4 regions of the Vallitalea okinawensis genome follow, and region 4 is predicted to be linked to each of the others. Evidence: predicted binding sites of a transcription regulator. Region 4 holds the regulator's gene; each other region holds the start of a gene.

Region 1 (4,192 bases), on a different contig from region 4:
AAGATGTAAGAGATTTCTTAGGAGAATACGTTGCAGATACACATGCATTAGATCCTGACAAACCAGTTACAATTGGTTCTTATATGAATGAGCCAGATTTAATCAATAATAAGTTCCAGCTGCATTTAGCAATGGAAGAAGCAAGAGAAGTAATTCCACGTGTATTCAAGGAATATGAAGAAATTTCTGGACGTCAGTATACAGTAATTGAGGGTCATGAAATGGAAGATGCTGAAGCGGCATTATTTATTCTTGGCTCATCCTATGATACTGCAAAGATTGCAGTTGATGAATTAAGAAAAGAAGGTAAAAAAGTTGGTGTATTCACCATTAATGCATTAAGACCATGGGATAAAGAAGGTCTCTATAATATCTGTAAAGATGTTAAATCCATAGTAGTAGCTGATAGACAAGATAGTTACGGTGCAGGTGGTGGTAACTTGTCACTGGAGTTAAAAGCTACATTACACGATTTTAAGGCTGATATTGAAGTCAACTCATTAGTTTATGGTCTAAGTGGTAAAGACTTCTATAAAGAAGATGCTATCCATATGTTGAATAAAGCTTATGATATAGCAGAAGGCAAAAAGGAAGAGCATAAGAAGTTTGATTACTATGGTCAATATAAAGGTAAAGAAGGTTATGAACCAGTTCAATACATGAAACCAATCTCTAAAGAAGAGGCAAGTCCAGGAGTTACATCTGTTGAAGTGGATGATAAAAATGGTCTCTTCAAAGTAAAAGGTGGTATTATAAAGAATGCTACTAAAATGCCAAAACGCTGGGTTGCCGGTCACGGAGCTTGTCCTGGTTGTGGTATTCCAGTTAATGTTAACTTGTTATTAAAAGGTATTGAAGGAAACGTTGTTCTTTTATTCCAAACAGGTTGTGGTATGGTTGTTACAACAGCCTATCCTAAAACATCATTCCGTGTAAGTTATATTCATAACTTATTCCAAAATGGTGCAGCTACATTATCGGGTCTTGTTGAAATGTTTGAAGAAAAGAAACGTCGTGGTGAGATTCCAGATGAGTTTACATTTGTTATGGTTAGTGGTGATGGTGGGCTTGATATTGGTATGGGACCTGCTATTGGTGCTGCATTAAGAAATCATAAAATGATCATTATGGAATATGATAATGGTGGTTATATGAATACAGGTTATCAACAATCTTATACGACTCCTATGGGAGCTAAAACATCTACATCACATGTAGGTCCGGCTCAAGTTGGTAAGATAACCTTCCACAAAGATACACCTCAGATTTTTGCAGCAACGAATATTCCATATGTAGCTACTGTATCCGAGCATATACCTATGGACTTCATTAAGAAAGCTGCTAAAGCTCAAAAGTATGCTAATGAATATGGGCTAGCATTCATTAAAACACTATCAGCATGCCCTCTTAACTGGGGTGATAATCCTCGCTATGAGCGTAGTGTTATTGAAGCAGGAGTGGATAGTTGTTACCATCCTCTTTATGAAATTGAAAGAGGTATTACAAACATCACTTACAATCCAGAAGCAAAAAATAAAAAGATACCTATTGCTGATTTCTTTAGCATGATGGGTAGAACAAAGCACTTGTTAAAACCTGATAATGAAAGTATTTTAACAAGTATCCAAGAAGAAGTGGATCGTCGTTGGGGTCGACTTAAAGCTCAAAGCGATAGCCCATTCTTATAGGATAATGTGATAGATAAAAGAACCTGTTAATGAATCGACCCCCAGATGTTAGGCCTAAAATCTAACTGATGGAGGTCGGTTTTTATATTGAAAAATATAGTTGAAAATTTATGATGAAAGTAGTACAAGAGTATCTATCTGGAAAAGGTTTTGAATGTGGTCATTAGCCTTACCTAAAAGCATTAAGTAAGTTATTAATTTAAAGATGTTTTGCAATAAAATTTTACGATTTTTTTTAAAAATCTTTAAAAAATTTTATTTATCAATAAGTTATTTACATTTATTTAAGAATGCCCTATAATTAGCTTGAAAAATTTAAATCGGGGGCATTTACATGGAAACTATGAAGAATACTTCCAGGAAGCTAAATCAAAGAGTTAGCACAAATGGACTTAAAAAAGCAGTAAGTACTGAAGGAATTATTGCAATAATTATTTTCTGTTTATTTTTTGGTTATTTAATTTCAGTTATGGGTTTAGTTAATATGTTTAATACCTTAATCAATACTGCCCACGACTTATTGTTGAATACCGTATTTTTCATTATGGGGATAGCTGTTTTGGCAGGTGCTATTGGTTCTGTCTTAACCGAGTTTGGAGTCATCTCCATGCTTAATAAGATTTTGTCCATATTTATGAAACCTTTATACAACATGCCTGGTGCATCAGTATTAGGGATTGTGACAACATATTTATCGGATAACCCAGCTATTATTACATTAGCTAAGGAAGATGGTTTTAAGAAATTTTTTAAACAATATCAACTCCCTGCTTTAACAAATTTAGGAACAGCTTTTGGTATGGGGTTAGTTGTAACAGCGTTTATGATGGCTCAAGCATCACCTATAGGTGAAAGTTTTGTTATGCCAGCTTTAATTGGTAACCTAGGTGCCTTTGTGGGTAGTATTATCAGTGTTCGTATTATGCTTCAATTTACTAAGAAAGTATATGGCGTTGATGCCGAGCCTATTGTTAAAAGTGATGTAGACTATGATGTTTTAACTTACCGTAAAGTAAGAGAAGGTACAACTGGGCAACGTTTATTAGCTGCATTATTAGAAGGTGGTAAATCAGGTGTGGATATTGGATTAAGCATCATACCAGGAGTACTTATTATATGTACAGTTGTTCTATTATTTACGAATGGACCTTCACCTGAAGGATATACCGGAGTAGCTTATGAAGGAGTTGGTTTGTTACCTGCTATTGCTAATCAACTTGATTTTATTTTGGAGCCACTTTTTGGTTTCCAGAGTCCAGAAGCTATAGCAGTACCCATAACATCTTTAGGGGCTGTAGGTGCGGCTATTGGGCTAGTTCCTACTTTACTCGAAGAAGGTTTAATAGGTGGGAACGAAATAGCTGTCTTTACAGCAATGGGTATGTGTTGGAGTGGTTACTTAAGTACTCATGTTGCTATGATGGATAGCTTAGACTGTAGAGAACTGACAGGTAAGGCTATTATAAGTCATACCATTGGGGGCTTAGTGGCAGGAATTGCAGCCCATTGGTTTTATGTTTTATTCACGATAATTTAAAGAAATGGAATATATATTGAACTACTCACAATTGTGAGTAGTTTTTTACTTTTCTTGTGCGTAAAAATGAAGATTTAGCTTGGGTTTTGGATTATTAATGTGACTTCCTTTAGTCTATTAAGAAAAAATTAAATATATTACATTCAACAAGGAAAGTAATGGTAATCATTTTTGGGTTTATTTGAAATATACAAGAAACTTTTGGAATAATATAGCATATAATAGTATAGACAAGTCTATAATTTAATAAGTATTTAATAAAATATTAATTATATATTAATAAAAGATCTCTATATCATGATAATGAAATAAGCTTGTAATATTGGGGACGCACGGTGGATTTGACATTAAAAAATGAACTGGATATAATAAGAATGTAATAATTAATTAATAACTTATTTAAAAAGGTATATAATAAACCAAAGAGAAGTTTGACATAATTGATTAGTATCACAATAAACTGACTTCTGGAGGACAAAAAATGAGTTTTCGTAAAAAATATGTTAAAACCCTTTGTTGTATTGCAGGTACTTTGATTTATACAATGAATGCTCACGCTGCAGTAGTAGGGACTGTAAATGTAGATCAAATTAATGTAAGAACAGCACCGGTTCAAAATTCTAGTAATATCATCTCGCAGCTTGAGACAGATAGTCAAGTACATATACTTGATGTGGACGGAGATTATTATGAGATTGAATATAACGATGAAATAGCATATGTGTTTCAGGATTATGTTACCTTCAATGGAATACCGGCATTGGTACAAGCAGATGTGAATTTGCGCAGTGAGCCTGAACAGAAAACAGAGAATATTATGGAAACAATACCAGGAGCTGAAGAGATAAAAGTCTTGTCTGTTGGAGAAGAATATAGTTATGTACTATATAAAGAGCAGTATGGCTATGTTTATAATACAAAGTTATCTTTTAACGAAGAAGACTTACAAGACTTAAGCTATATATCA
Region 2 (4,192 bases), 390 kb from region 4:
ACCCTCAATTTCTATTAATTCATCTACTGTAGCTTGTCTAATTATATTAAAATCATTTTTATAATTCTTGCACAGTAATCTAGCATTGGATAAACCCACATTTTGAATCCCTAGTGCATAAATGAAATTTGCCAACTCCATGGTTTTGGATTTCTCTATGGACTTCATGAGATTGTCGTAGGACTTTCTACCGAAGCCTTCCATTTCAATAATCTCAGTTTCATACTTTTCTAATCGATACAAATCACCAAAGTTCTTAATAAATTCCTTGTCAATGAATTTATCTAGGGTAGCTTCGGATAGACCTTCGATATTCATAGCATCTCTACCAACAAAATGACTAAATGCTTTTAAAAGTTTTGCACTACAGTTTGGGTTTGTACAGAACAGCTCTTTGACACTGTTGATGACTTTGACTTCTGTATCGCCACCACAAGCTGGACAATTCTCAGGTAACTTATCAATACCGCTCTTGGTTAAGTTCTCTCCCACTTGAGGTATGATCATATTAGCTTTGTAAACAGTAATCGTATCACCTTTACCAAGCTCCAACGCTTCTAATATGCTCACATTATGAAGGCTTGCTCTTGATACAGTTGTTCCTTCTAACTCAACAGGATCAAAAATTGCGATAGGGTTAATAAGACCTGTACGAGAAGTATTCCACTTGATCTCTCTTAAATTCGTTTCTTTGAGTTCATCGCTCCATTTATATGCAATGGAATGCCTTGGGAATTTTGATGTTGAGCCTAAGCTTTCAGAATAAGCTATTTCGTTAAAGGTTAAAACAAGTCCATCGGATGCAAAATCATTATCCACAATTATATCAGCAAATCCGTTAACAACCTCTTCTACTGACTCGCTTGTAACAATTTCATATTCTACAGTATCAAAACCTAGTTGATTTAACCATTTCAACTGATTAACTTTAAGATCGTCAAACTCTTTTCCTATAGATTGGACAACCGTAAAAGCAAAAAAGTTAACAGACCGCCCTGCTGTAATCTCATTGTTAAGTTGTCTAACAGTACCGCTGCATAGATTTCTTGGATTTTTATATTGCTCCTCAGGGTCCAACTTTTCATTAATGCGCTTGAAATCTGAATACTTGATAACCGCTTCACCACGAATCATCAGAGATTCTTTAAAAGGTATTCTAAGGGGAATATTTTCAAAGACTTTTGCGTTATTGGTAACTACCTCTCCAACTTCACCATTACCCCGGGTGACTGCACGTACTAATTCTCCATTCTCATATGTTAAAACGATGGTTAATCCGTCTAATTTCCATGATAAAATACCTTCGTGACTTCCAAGCCAACTCTTTAGTTTACTTGTTTCCTTTGTTTTATCAAGAGATAACATTCTTTGCTCATGCTTATATTTAGGTAATGAACTCAATATTTCATACCCAACTTTTCTGGTTGGACTATTAGCTAATACAATACCCGATTCATCTTCCAATTTGACAAGCTCATCGTATAACTCGTCGTATTCAAAATTAGTCATTATTTCTTTATTGGCTTGATAATAAGCCTTGTTGGCTTCATTAATTATTTTTACTAGTTCTTTTATTCGATTATAATCTTTCATCTGCTCACCCATTATTCTTTAACTTCTATTGTTAATAGTATTAACACTATTACTCTTTTCTTATGTTACTTATGACATCATTTTATCATACTCAAAATCATTTTAAAACAAGAAAAAAGGAAACACAGCAATTCCTACTGTATTTCCCTATTAACATAACCACTTCTTCTTCTTTTGTAGCATTATTATAACCTATTTTTACCACTTTGTCCAGTATTTATTTACAGTTTGTAATAAATTTTCAAAGCCTTAAAATGATGCATTTTCAACTGTATTGCCACAAATAGTAACAAAAAATCTATTATTTTTTTGATAATATTTTAACAATTAAACACTTGTGTTTTGCGAGGTAAAATGTTAATATCTTGTTGTGAGTTCGTAAACTCATATATGTCATTCCTTATCAAGCTAGTAATATAAAGATAGATGCTGGTTTATCTATCTAATCTCACTTTTAAAAGGAGTGGTTATAATGTTAACAATCTATGTGTGCATCGGCAGTGCATGTCATTTAAAAGGTTCTTACGATGTGATTAATGGTTTTCAGGAGCAAGTTAAAGCCCAAAAACTTGATGGCTCCATATCCATCAATGCCGCCTTTTGCTTAGGTCATTGCACAGAAGCAGTTTCAGTCAAAATAGATGATGAGATTCATTCTGTTACACCAGATATCGTTGAAGACTTTTTTAATAAAGAAGTATTAAGGAGACTGGACTAATGCAGATCATGGACTTTTCATCAGCTAACTGTAAAAACTGCTATAAGTGCATACAAAATTGCCATGTTAAAGCTATCAAGTTAATCGACAATCAAGCCACCATTATGAAAGATCGCTGTATCGCTTGCGGGCAATGCTTTGTAGTTTGTCCACAGAATGCACGAAATGTGGTATCTGATTTAGATGTTATTCAAAGCATGCGTAAAAAGAAAAAATTGATTGCCTCAATAGCGCCGTCCTACTTAGCTATTTATGACAACCCACAAACATTAATAAATAGCTTAAAGGCACTAGGATTTTCCCATATCGAAGAAACAGCTATTGGTGCAGAAACGGTCAGTCAACAATATGCATCATACATGAAAGAACATAAACTTGATAACTACATAACATCGTGTTGCCCTGCTATTACTACAATGATTGAAGTTTATTATCCGGAACTCTTGCAATATTTACTGCCCATTGAATCGCCAATGGCAATTCACAGTAAAATGTTAAGAAAAAAATATGGTGAAGATGCTTTCATCACATTTATTGGTCCTTGTATTGCAAAGAAAAAAGAAGCATTCTATTATAAACAGATCGGTACTTTGGATGCTGTTCTCACATTTGAAGAAGTTGAAAATTGGATTCAACAAGAAAATGTGGTGGTTACGGAAGAATCAAGAGAAAAGGCAAGCAATCATCTATCAGTTGGACAATCTTACCCCATGGAAGAAGGTATCATTGTCGGACTTCAGGATTGTATTAATAGCTTAGGTTATGAAACATTATCTGTTTCTGGCTTAGAAGGGTGTAAATCTGTTTTCAGTTCTCTATGCAAAGGTGAGATCAACGGTACCTTCATAGAGGCTAACGCATGTATAGGAAGTTGTATAGGCGGACCGGCACTTCCTAAGTCTGCAAAAGGATCATCAATCTTTGTACGTCAATTGAACCTAACTCGCAGAAAAAGTAAAAACCCACTTACTCTTTCTAACAGTGTTCAGACCTATCAGCGTCCTTTTAGTAGCAAACCTATTGCGAAAACAGAGATATCTGAAGATGAAATTCAGAGAGTACTTCACTCCATGGGTAAATACAGCAAGGCTGATGAGCTAAATTGTGGAGCGTGCGGATACGATACCTGTATCGAAAAAGCCCGTGCTGTATTTGAAGGCATGTCACATCCGGAAATGTGCATCCATTTCATGCGAGAGAAAGCTGAGAGTTTAACGAATACTATTTTTGAACATTCTCCAAATATTATCTTTTTGCTTGATAAGGATTTAAATATTATTCACTTAAACCCAGCTGCTAAAAAGATTTTTATGACTTCTACTACTATCCAAGGACAACCCATAAGCAGGCTCCTTAATGGGGAAGATTTTAAACTAGTAAAGTCAACTAAAGAACACATAATAGGGAAAAAAGTCTCATACTTGAAATACGGTTTAGTCTGTATTGAAAACATTATTTATCTTGAAGAGCAAAATAGTTATTTAGTGATCCTTCATAACTTAACTGAGCAAGTCAAACGGGATGATGAGCTGGCTAAGTTAAAAAAGAACACCTTGTCAGCTGCACAAAACGTCATTGATAAGCAGATGCGTGTGGCCCAAGAAATTGCCGGGTTATTAGGTGAAACCACTGCCGAAACCAAAATCACCCTGATGAAATTGCAACAGATTGTTATTGGTGAAGAAGGTGACATAAAATAATGAACTCTTTTGTAGACATTGCTACAAATAGCATCAATAAATTTGGTGAAGAATTGTGCGGAGATAAAGTTGAAATAATTAAAAACGAAGATAGCATTATTATTGTTTTATCCGATGGATTAGGTAGTGGCGTCAAAGCCAATATATTAGCAACCATGACATCTAAAATAGCTGCTACAAT
Region 3 (4,192 bases), on a different contig from region 4:
ATGCTTTTTTGATGGTTTTGGATATTTACTGCCTCTCGGCGTTCATCATTTGAGGTGTAGAGGGTATGTATAATAGAGAGTTGTGTGGAATTGGGAGAAGTGGGTGAGTAGCATGCATGATATATTTGGGCTATTGAAAAAGATTGTTCCAAATGGCGTAATAGAACTTGAAAGACGATATGAAATTCTTAAAGGGGTTGGACGTTATCAACCTATTGGTAGAAGAAAACTTGCAACTACTTTAGAATTGCCTGAGCGTATTCTGCGATCTGATACAGAGTTTCTAAAAGATGGTGGATTTATAGAAGTATCAGGATCAGGTATGACTATAACTCGTGAGGGTGAAAAATTATTAGATGGCTTAAGTGAAATCATCAGCAGTTTAAAGGGTATGAAAGATCTTGAAACAAAGCTTAGAGATCTTCTAGAAGATGTAAAGGTTATCGTTGTTGAAGGGAATGCAGATATCAGTGATGATGCCAAAGGTGATATTGGGAAAGCAGCTGCAGCTGTTTTATTAAATTCATTAAAGGATAATGATATCATTGCTATAACTGGAGGAACAACTGTTGCTCATATGGTTGAACAATGTAAAGAAGATGTGAATAGCAATCATGATATTTTGGTAATACCTGCAAGAGGTGGATTAGGCACTAGAGTTGAATATCAAGCAAATATCTTAGCTTCAACTTTGGCAAAGAAATTGAATGGGAGTTATAAGCTATTGAATGTACCAGATCATCTCAGTAGAAAAGCCTTGGAGAGTGTTCAAAAAGAACCTGAAATTGATGCTATCAAAAGGTATTTAAATAATCCAAATGCCATTGTATTTGGGATAGGTGACGCTATTAAGTTAGCTAATCAGAGAAAACTTTCTGATACCCTAATCGATTTCTTAAAAAGAAAAGAAGCTGTAGCTGAGGCTTTTGGATACTATTTCAATGAGCAGGGGCAAATTGTTTATCGATCAAGAACTATTGGAATTAATTTGGATAAGATAAAGGATCATAAAACCATTGCATTAGCAGGAGGTACATCAAAAGCTAAGGCTATTTTGGCTTTGAAAAAGTACTTAAAAGGTGGGGTCCTAGTCATAGATGAAGGTGCTGCAAAAGAAATAATAGCTATATGCAATTCGTGATGAGGTCAATATGCCTCATCTTTTTCTATTTATTTCATTTTTTTTGTTATTAATTTTATGATAAAAGGCTTGAAAAATGACGTGTTTTCGTTTAAAATATAAATGACTTATGAATTGGGACTGAATTTGCATAGTGGGTCAAAAAATGTCCCTATACATAAAATCAAGAAAATATATTGAACATTTATAAGTATTTAATAATATTAAGTTCAGTATATATTGTTAGAATTATTTTATTTAAGATGGGAAAATTAATCTAGAGATGTTTTCTTATCACTGTTAGTTCGCTGTGTAATCACAGCTGGATAATAAACTATAATCCTTAAGATGTATATCTTAAAAGTAGAACATAGGAGGAATTAACAATGGCAAAAATCGCAATTAATGGTTTTGGTCGTATTGGCCGTAATGCATTCAAAATAGCTATGGAAAGAGGTCTTGATGTCGTAGCTATCAACGATTTAACTGATTCTAAAACATTAGCACACTTACTTAAATATGACTCATGTTTCGGAAAATTCAACGGTACTGTTGAAGTTAAAAACGATGCATTAGTTGTAAATGGTAAAGAAATCAAAGTTTTAGCTGAAAGAAACCCAGCTGATTTACCTTGGGGTGAATTAGGTGTTGAAGTAGTAATTGAATCAACTGGTCTTTTCAGACAAAAAGAAAAAGCTGCTTTACACATCGAAGCTGGCGCTAAAAAAGTTATCATTTCTGCACCAGGTAAAGGAACAAAATCAATCGTTATGGGTGTTAACGAAGCTGATTACGATGCTGCTAACGATGACATCATTGATAATGCTTCTTGTACTACAAACTGTTTAGCGCCTTTCGCTAAAGTATTAAATGACAAATTCGAAATCAAAAAAGGTATCATGACTACAGTTCATTCATATACAAATGACCAAAGAATTTTAGATACACCACATGCTGACTTAAGAAGAGCAAGAGCTGCTGCTGAATCTATCATTCCTACAACTACTGGTGCTGCAGAAGCAGTTGCTAAAGTAATTCCAAGCTTAAAAGGTAAATTAACTGGTATGGCTATGCGTATTCCTTCTCCTACAGTTTCAGTTGTTGATTTAACTGTAGAATTAGGTAAAGATGTAACAGTTGAAGATGTAAATGCTGCATTAAAAGCTGCTGCTGATGACAAAGTATTAGGTTTCTCAGAAGAGCCATTAGTATCTATCGATTATAGAATGGATTCACGTTCATCAATCGTTGATGGTTTATCTACATTAGTAATGGGTGACAACATGGTTAAAGTTGTATCTTGGTACGACAATGAGTGGGGTTACTCAAACAGAATCATAGACTTAACAGAATACGTTGCTGAAAGATTATAATTATAAGATTTAATACAATTTAAATCAGACCAGAAAGGTCCGGGTTTGTAGTTAAGCTATGGACCGGACCTTTTTATTATTTTATAGTCACTTTTCTTGTAGGCTTTACAAAAGACTCTATTCGTGTTGGAAGGAGAAATAATATGTTAAATAAAAAAACTGTTGAAGATATACAACCAAAAAGTAAAAGAGTATTAGTACGTTGTGATTTTAATGTACCATTAAAAGAAGGCGTTATTACTGATGAAAATCGTTTAGTTGCTGCATTGCCAACTATTAAAAAATTAATTGAAGGCAATGCAAAAGTTATCTTATGTTCTCACTTAGGAAAACCAAAAGGTGAAGCTAAGCCAGAATTATCATTAGCACCTGTTGCTAAAAGACTTAGTGAATTATTAGAAAAAGAAGTTGTATTCGCAGCTGATGATACTGTTGTTGGTGAGAATGCTAAAAAAGCTGTTGAAGCTATGAATGATGGTGATGTTGTATTATTAGAAAATACGCGTTATCGTAAAGAAGAAACTAAAAATGGTGAAGCTTTCTCTAAAGAACTAGCTTCCTTAGCAGAGTTGTTTGTTAACGATGCTTTCGGTACTGCTCATAGAGCACACTGTTCTAATGTAGGTGTTACTGAGTTTGTTGATGAAGCAGTAGTAGGTTATTTAATGGAAAAAGAAATCAACTTCTTAGGTAATGCGGTTAACAATCCTGAAAGACCTTTTGTTGCGATCTTAGGTGGTGCAAAGGTATCTGATAAAATTAATGTTATCAATAACTTATTAGAAAAAGTAGATACAATTATCATTGGTGGAGGTATGGCTTATACTTTCTTAAAGGCTCAAGGTTTAGAAGTAGGAAGTTCATTACTCGAAGCTGAGAAATTAGACTATGCTGCTGAAATGATTAAGAAGGCGGAAGAAAAAGGTGTTAATTTCTTATTACCTGTTGATCATGTTATTGGTAAAGAGTTCAAGAATGATACAGAAAGCCAAGTTGTAACTGCTGAGGCAGGCATTCCAGAAAGTTGGTCTGGATTTGATATTGGACCTAAATCTATGGAGTTATATGCTAATGCTGTTAAAGATGCTAAAACTGTTGTTTGGAATGGACCAATGGGTGTTTTTGAATTTGAAAACTTTGCTCATGGTACAATTGCAGTAGCTAAAGCTTTAGCTGAAACAGATGCTACTACAATCATTGGTGGTGGAGATTCTGCTGCAGCTGTTAATATCTTAGGATTCGGTGATAAGATGACACACATCTCTACAGGTGGTGGAGCATCATTAGAGTTCTTAGAAGGTAAAGAATTACCAGGGGTAGCAGCAGCTAACGATAAATAGGTAACGTTGTTAATAATAGGAGGGAATACAATGCGCAAAAAGATCATTGCAGGTAACTGGAAAATGAATAAAACACCTAAGGAAGCTTTAGCGTTAATCGAAGAGTTAAAGCCTTTAGTAAAGAACGAAGAAGTAGATGTGGTATTTTGCCCACCATATGTATCATTATTGTTAGCGGTTGAAGCTGCTAAAGGTACAAACATTGAAATTGGTGCTCAAAACATGCATTTTGAAGAAAGTGGTGCTTACACAGGTGAAATTGCACCTGCTATGCTTAAAGAATGTGGTGTTAACTATGTAGTGCTTGGACACTCTGAAAGAAGAGAATACTTTGGTGAAATGGATGAAACTGTTAACAA
Region 4 (4,192 bases):
TCAAAAACTTTTGTAGCTACTTTATTGATAAAATAACGGTCATGGGAGATGAAAAATAATGTTCCTTCATATTGACTTAACGCATTTTCTAATACTTCACGGGAGGTAATGTCGAGATGGTTCGTAGGTTCATCCATCAGAAGGAAATTAGCTTCTGATAGCATGATTTTAGAGAGACTAACACGACCCTTTTCTCCACCGCTCAAAGAGAGGATGGATTTGAAAACATCTTCACCAGTGAAAAGAAATGCTGCCAGCGTATTACGGATTTCACCGTTCGTCATTTTTGGATAAGTGTCCGATAATTCTTCAAAGATGGTTTTATCTTCAGATAAACTATCGTGTTCTTGATCATAATAGCCTATTTGAACACGACTCCCGTATGTTATTTGGCCAGTATCCACAGGCACATGCTTCATGATAATCTTAAATAAAGTTGTCTTTCCAATACCATTTGCACCGATTAGAGCAATCTTATCTCCACGCTTAATATCTAAATCTACATTATCGAAAAGTTGATGATCATAGCTTTTTGACAAATTCTCAGCAAACAAGACATCATTACCACTAACTTTCTTCGGCTGAAAAACTAAACGCATTTCATCATTGATATGTGTAGGCTTTTCCAAAAGCTCAACCTTATCTAAAGCCTTTTCACGACTCTTAGCTCGTTTGATAGACTTCTCACGGCTAAAAGAACGTAATTTAGCAATTACTGCCTCCTGCTGTTTGATATCCCGTTGTTGCTCTAAATAATGTTTATATTGTATATCACGATTGATTGCCTTCTGTTTAGCATAGAAACTATAATTACCTGAATAGACTTCAGACTTCTTGTTTTCTATTTCAATAACCTTACTAACAATCTTGTCCAAGAAATAACGATCATGGGAGATAATTAATAAAGTACCTTTATAATTTCTTAAATACTCTTCAAGCCAGGTTACGGCCTCAATATCCAGATGATTGGTTGGCTCATCCAGTAGTAAAACTTCTGGTTGCCGTAGGAGTAGCTTAGCTAAACAAACACGAGATTTTTGTCCGCCTGATAATGTGTTGATGGCTTTACCTAGCTCTTCGACAGTAAACCCCAAACCTTTTAGTACACCAGTGATCTGACTCTTGTAACCATAGCCATTCATGCTTTCAAATTGGTGTTGTAATTCAGAATACGTTAGCATTAACTGTTCTAAAGCTTCGCCATTGAGTTCATTCATTCTCGACTCTATTTCACGTAATTGAGTCTCAGTCTTAATGACGTCTTCAAAAACAGTCTCACATTCCTCATAGATGGAATGTGCCGATACTAAGTCTTGTTCTTGGGAAAGGTAACCTAATGAAGCATTTTGATAGAGGGTTATACGACCTTCATCGGCAGTGAGTTCTTTAGTAATAATGCGAAAAAGGGTCGTTTTTCCAGCGCCATTAATGCCTACCAAAGCGACCTTATCATATTGGTTTAAATGGAAAGTTACATTTGTTAAAATTTCATCAATTCCAAAGGATTTTTTTATATTTTTACATGAGAGTATCATGATAACCTCCTAAGTTCATTGGTATATACGTATTACACAAAAAATGTTGTGAGAAATTATATATTTAGTACAATGATTTAATATGTACTGCAGTAAATAAAATAATAAATATTGGAAAAAATACGTCTGATTACTAATTTATCATCGAATATTATTAGCATAATCCAATAACAGTGTCATATATTGTATACATTATACAATATAGCATTCTCATTTTACCTTTTTAATCATATCAAAATTTCTATATGATTAAAAGGCTTCATTTGAAAAATTTACACAGTAATGCTATAATAAATTTAATTAGAATAAGAATTTGCTTAGGGCGTAGGCAATTTCTTAGTTAGGTATGTGGTAGAAAATTAAATAGTCGTTATAGATGACTTATTTAATTTTTGATGGTGCCTTAGAAGGAGATGAAGGTATGGATTCTGATAAGAAGATATCAATCGCTGTCATTCGACGATTACCCAGATATTATCGTTATCTTGGCGATCTCTTATCAAAAGACGTTGTACGTATTTCTTCAAGAGAATTGAGTGAAAGAATGGGTATAACAGCATCACAAATTCGACAAGATCTTAATAATTTTGGTGGTTTTGGTCAACAAGGGTACGGATATAATGTAGAGTTTCTATATGAAGAAATAGGTAAAATTCTTGGTTTAGATAAAAATTATAGTGTCATTATAGTTGGTGCTGGTAATTTGGGTCAAGCATTAGCTAATTATGCAAAGTTTGATAAACGAGGATTTACTGTAAAAGGACTCTTCGATGTTAATCCTAGACTAGTGGGTATGAGTATTAGGGAGATTGAAATTAAAGATATTGATGAAATGGAGCAGTTTGTCCGAGAAAATGACATTGATATCGCAATTTTAACATTACCTAGGACAAAGGCTATATCTGTTGCAAATGATCTTGTTGATTGGGGGATCGAAGCAATATGGAATTTTGCTCCTATCGATTTAAATTTACCTGAACATGTTACAGTAGAGAATGTACATTTACTGGATAGTTTAATGACATTGTCCTATAATTTGAAAGAAAATAAAGCTAATAAAGAAGAAGAATAAGAGAAAAGCTGACTCATGTATATATTTGAGTCAGCTTTTTTAGGAATGTCAACTGGTAAAATTTGTACATTATACTGAAAAATGTTATAATATATATAAATTAGTCCTGTTTTAAAATCGTAGAAACCTTGATGTAAGCTAAATCACAGCCATTTTAGAGTTAGATTTTGTAAATATTGCATAAAAGCTAAGTGATAAAATAGTTAAGTTAAATAAAATATGTAAGTTATACCATGGGAAGTGTTCTAAACTATTAACAATTTTTATATAATTGTTAATAATATTTTAAATCTTTTTTATGAAATTTCAAAAAAATTTAATAAAAATGAATAAAACCCGTTGACATGTGGTAAAAATTTATATATAATCACTTAACTGAAAAGACATATCCTACAGATGTAAAAAAAGAGACTTATGTCTCGATTAAGCATATGTAGGAAATCATTTGTGAAAGGAACGTATCAAATTACTTTCTTACACAAAAATATTACAGTTGGTTATGAGAAAGGAGTAATCTCAATGAAAGCAAAGCAGAGCGAATGTATCTCTGATATCAAAAAGTATACATTCGACTCAGACAAAAACTGCTATAAGATGAAGAGATCAAAGAAACCACTTCTTATTGCAGGACTAATTGGCTTGGTATTAGTTGGATTATTTTCTATTGTGCTTTACAGTTACTATGAGCAAAATGCTATGGAGTATGCTTATTATGCTGTAATGGAAGATGAGATGAATAACACAGCAGTTTTAGAAAATATAAATGATTTAGAATTAACTTACAATGAAATAGAAGAGACCTATTACCAATTAGAAGATGATTTTGCAACGGATAATTCACCATTAATGACAGCTTCCGTTGCTCCAGTAGATAGTAGAAATCTATCTACGTCATCCAATTTAGAGCCTATCAATCAGACGGATGCGGAGTATTCATTTGTTAATTTTGACTTAACAGATGATGATTATGAATCACTTCTCCGTATAGTTGAAGCTGAGGCGACAGACGAAGATATAATCGGGAAAATACTTGTAGCAAACGTGGTTTTAAATCGTGTTCGTATCAGCCGTTTTCCTGGTACTGTTTTTGAAGTTGTTCACCAACCTGGTCAATTTTCACCACTTGATGATGGACGTTACTACACTGTACCAATAACTTCTTCTACTGTAGAAGCCGTTAATCGTGCATTAGCTGGTGAAGACTACTCAAATGGAGCATTGTTCTTTGTTGCAAAAGGATTAGCATCTACCTCTGCGGTAGCATGGTTTGATAACAACTTAACAGAAGTGTATAAACATGGCGTTCATACCTTCTATTCGTATTAAAAGCATGACTATACAAAGTAAGCAACTCGTAACTCGAGTTGCTTTTTTTTACATCTATATTTCAAAATAACAGACTCGGTTTACGGTTATGGATAATTATGGTATAATTGATGAAGTTTTGATTATAGGCATATGCCTTAAAAGGAGGACACTATGAAATATTTTAGAAAAATAACAAGCTGTTTCCTAACGACAGTGCTTTTGATGACTCCGTTGTTATCATTGAATGCAGCAAGCTCAACTGTAGTTAGCAACAAGG

The links. Region 4 encodes Rex, which represses fermentation and respiration genes when NADH is low (regulators of the CRP and FNR family bind a similar motif). Its sites were predicted from a motif close to ATTGTTAANTANTTAACAAT; they were not measured.
Region 1: a site for Rex is predicted at 1,961-1,980, ahead of C1Y58_RS25140 (CD0519/CD1768 family membrane protein). Genes of this name have one in related genera too.
Region 2: a site for Rex is predicted at 1,902-1,921, ahead of C1Y58_RS03035 (NAD(P)H-dependent oxidoreductase subunit E). Genes of this name have one in related genera too.
Region 3: a site for Rex is predicted at 1,324-1,343, ahead of gap (type I glyceraldehyde-3-phosphate dehydrogenase). Genes of this name have one in related genera too.

What each region holds. Positions count from the first base shown of each region.
Region 1 is NZ_PQDH01000027.1:8,206-12,397, forward strand. Features, by position in the region: gene C1Y58_RS25135 (thiamine pyrophosphate-dependent enzyme) at 1-1,688, shown strand, start outside; gene C1Y58_RS25140 (CD0519/CD1768 family membrane protein) at 2,023-3,225, shown strand; gene C1Y58_RS25145 (C40 family peptidase) at 3,707-4,192, shown strand, end outside.
Region 2 is NZ_PQDH01000001.1:651,609-655,800, forward strand. Features, by position in the region: gene ligA (NAD-dependent DNA ligase LigA) at 1-1,593, opposite strand, end outside; gene C1Y58_RS03035 (NAD(P)H-dependent oxidoreductase subunit E) at 2,066-2,311, shown strand; gene C1Y58_RS03040 ([Fe-Fe] hydrogenase large subunit C-terminal domain-containing protein) at 2,311-4,011, shown strand; gene C1Y58_RS03045 (SpoIIE family protein phosphatase) at 4,011-4,192, shown strand, end outside.
Region 3 is NZ_PQDH01000002.1:203,116-207,307, reverse strand. Features, by position in the region: gene C1Y58_RS06125 (sugar-binding transcriptional regulator) at 113-1,141, shown strand; gene gap (type I glyceraldehyde-3-phosphate dehydrogenase) at 1,507-2,493, shown strand; gene C1Y58_RS06115 (phosphoglycerate kinase) at 2,637-3,833, shown strand; gene tpiA (triose-phosphate isomerase) at 3,864-4,192, shown strand, end outside.
Region 4 is NZ_PQDH01000001.1:262,158-266,349, reverse strand. Features, by position in the region: gene C1Y58_RS01445 (ABC-F family ATP-binding cassette domain-containing protein) at 1-1,535, opposite strand, end outside; gene C1Y58_RS01440 (redox-sensing transcriptional repressor Rex) at 1,912-2,607, shown strand; gene C1Y58_RS01435 (cell wall hydrolase) at 3,127-3,933, shown strand; gene C1Y58_RS01430 (YcdB/YcdC domain-containing protein) at 4,087-4,192, shown strand, end outside.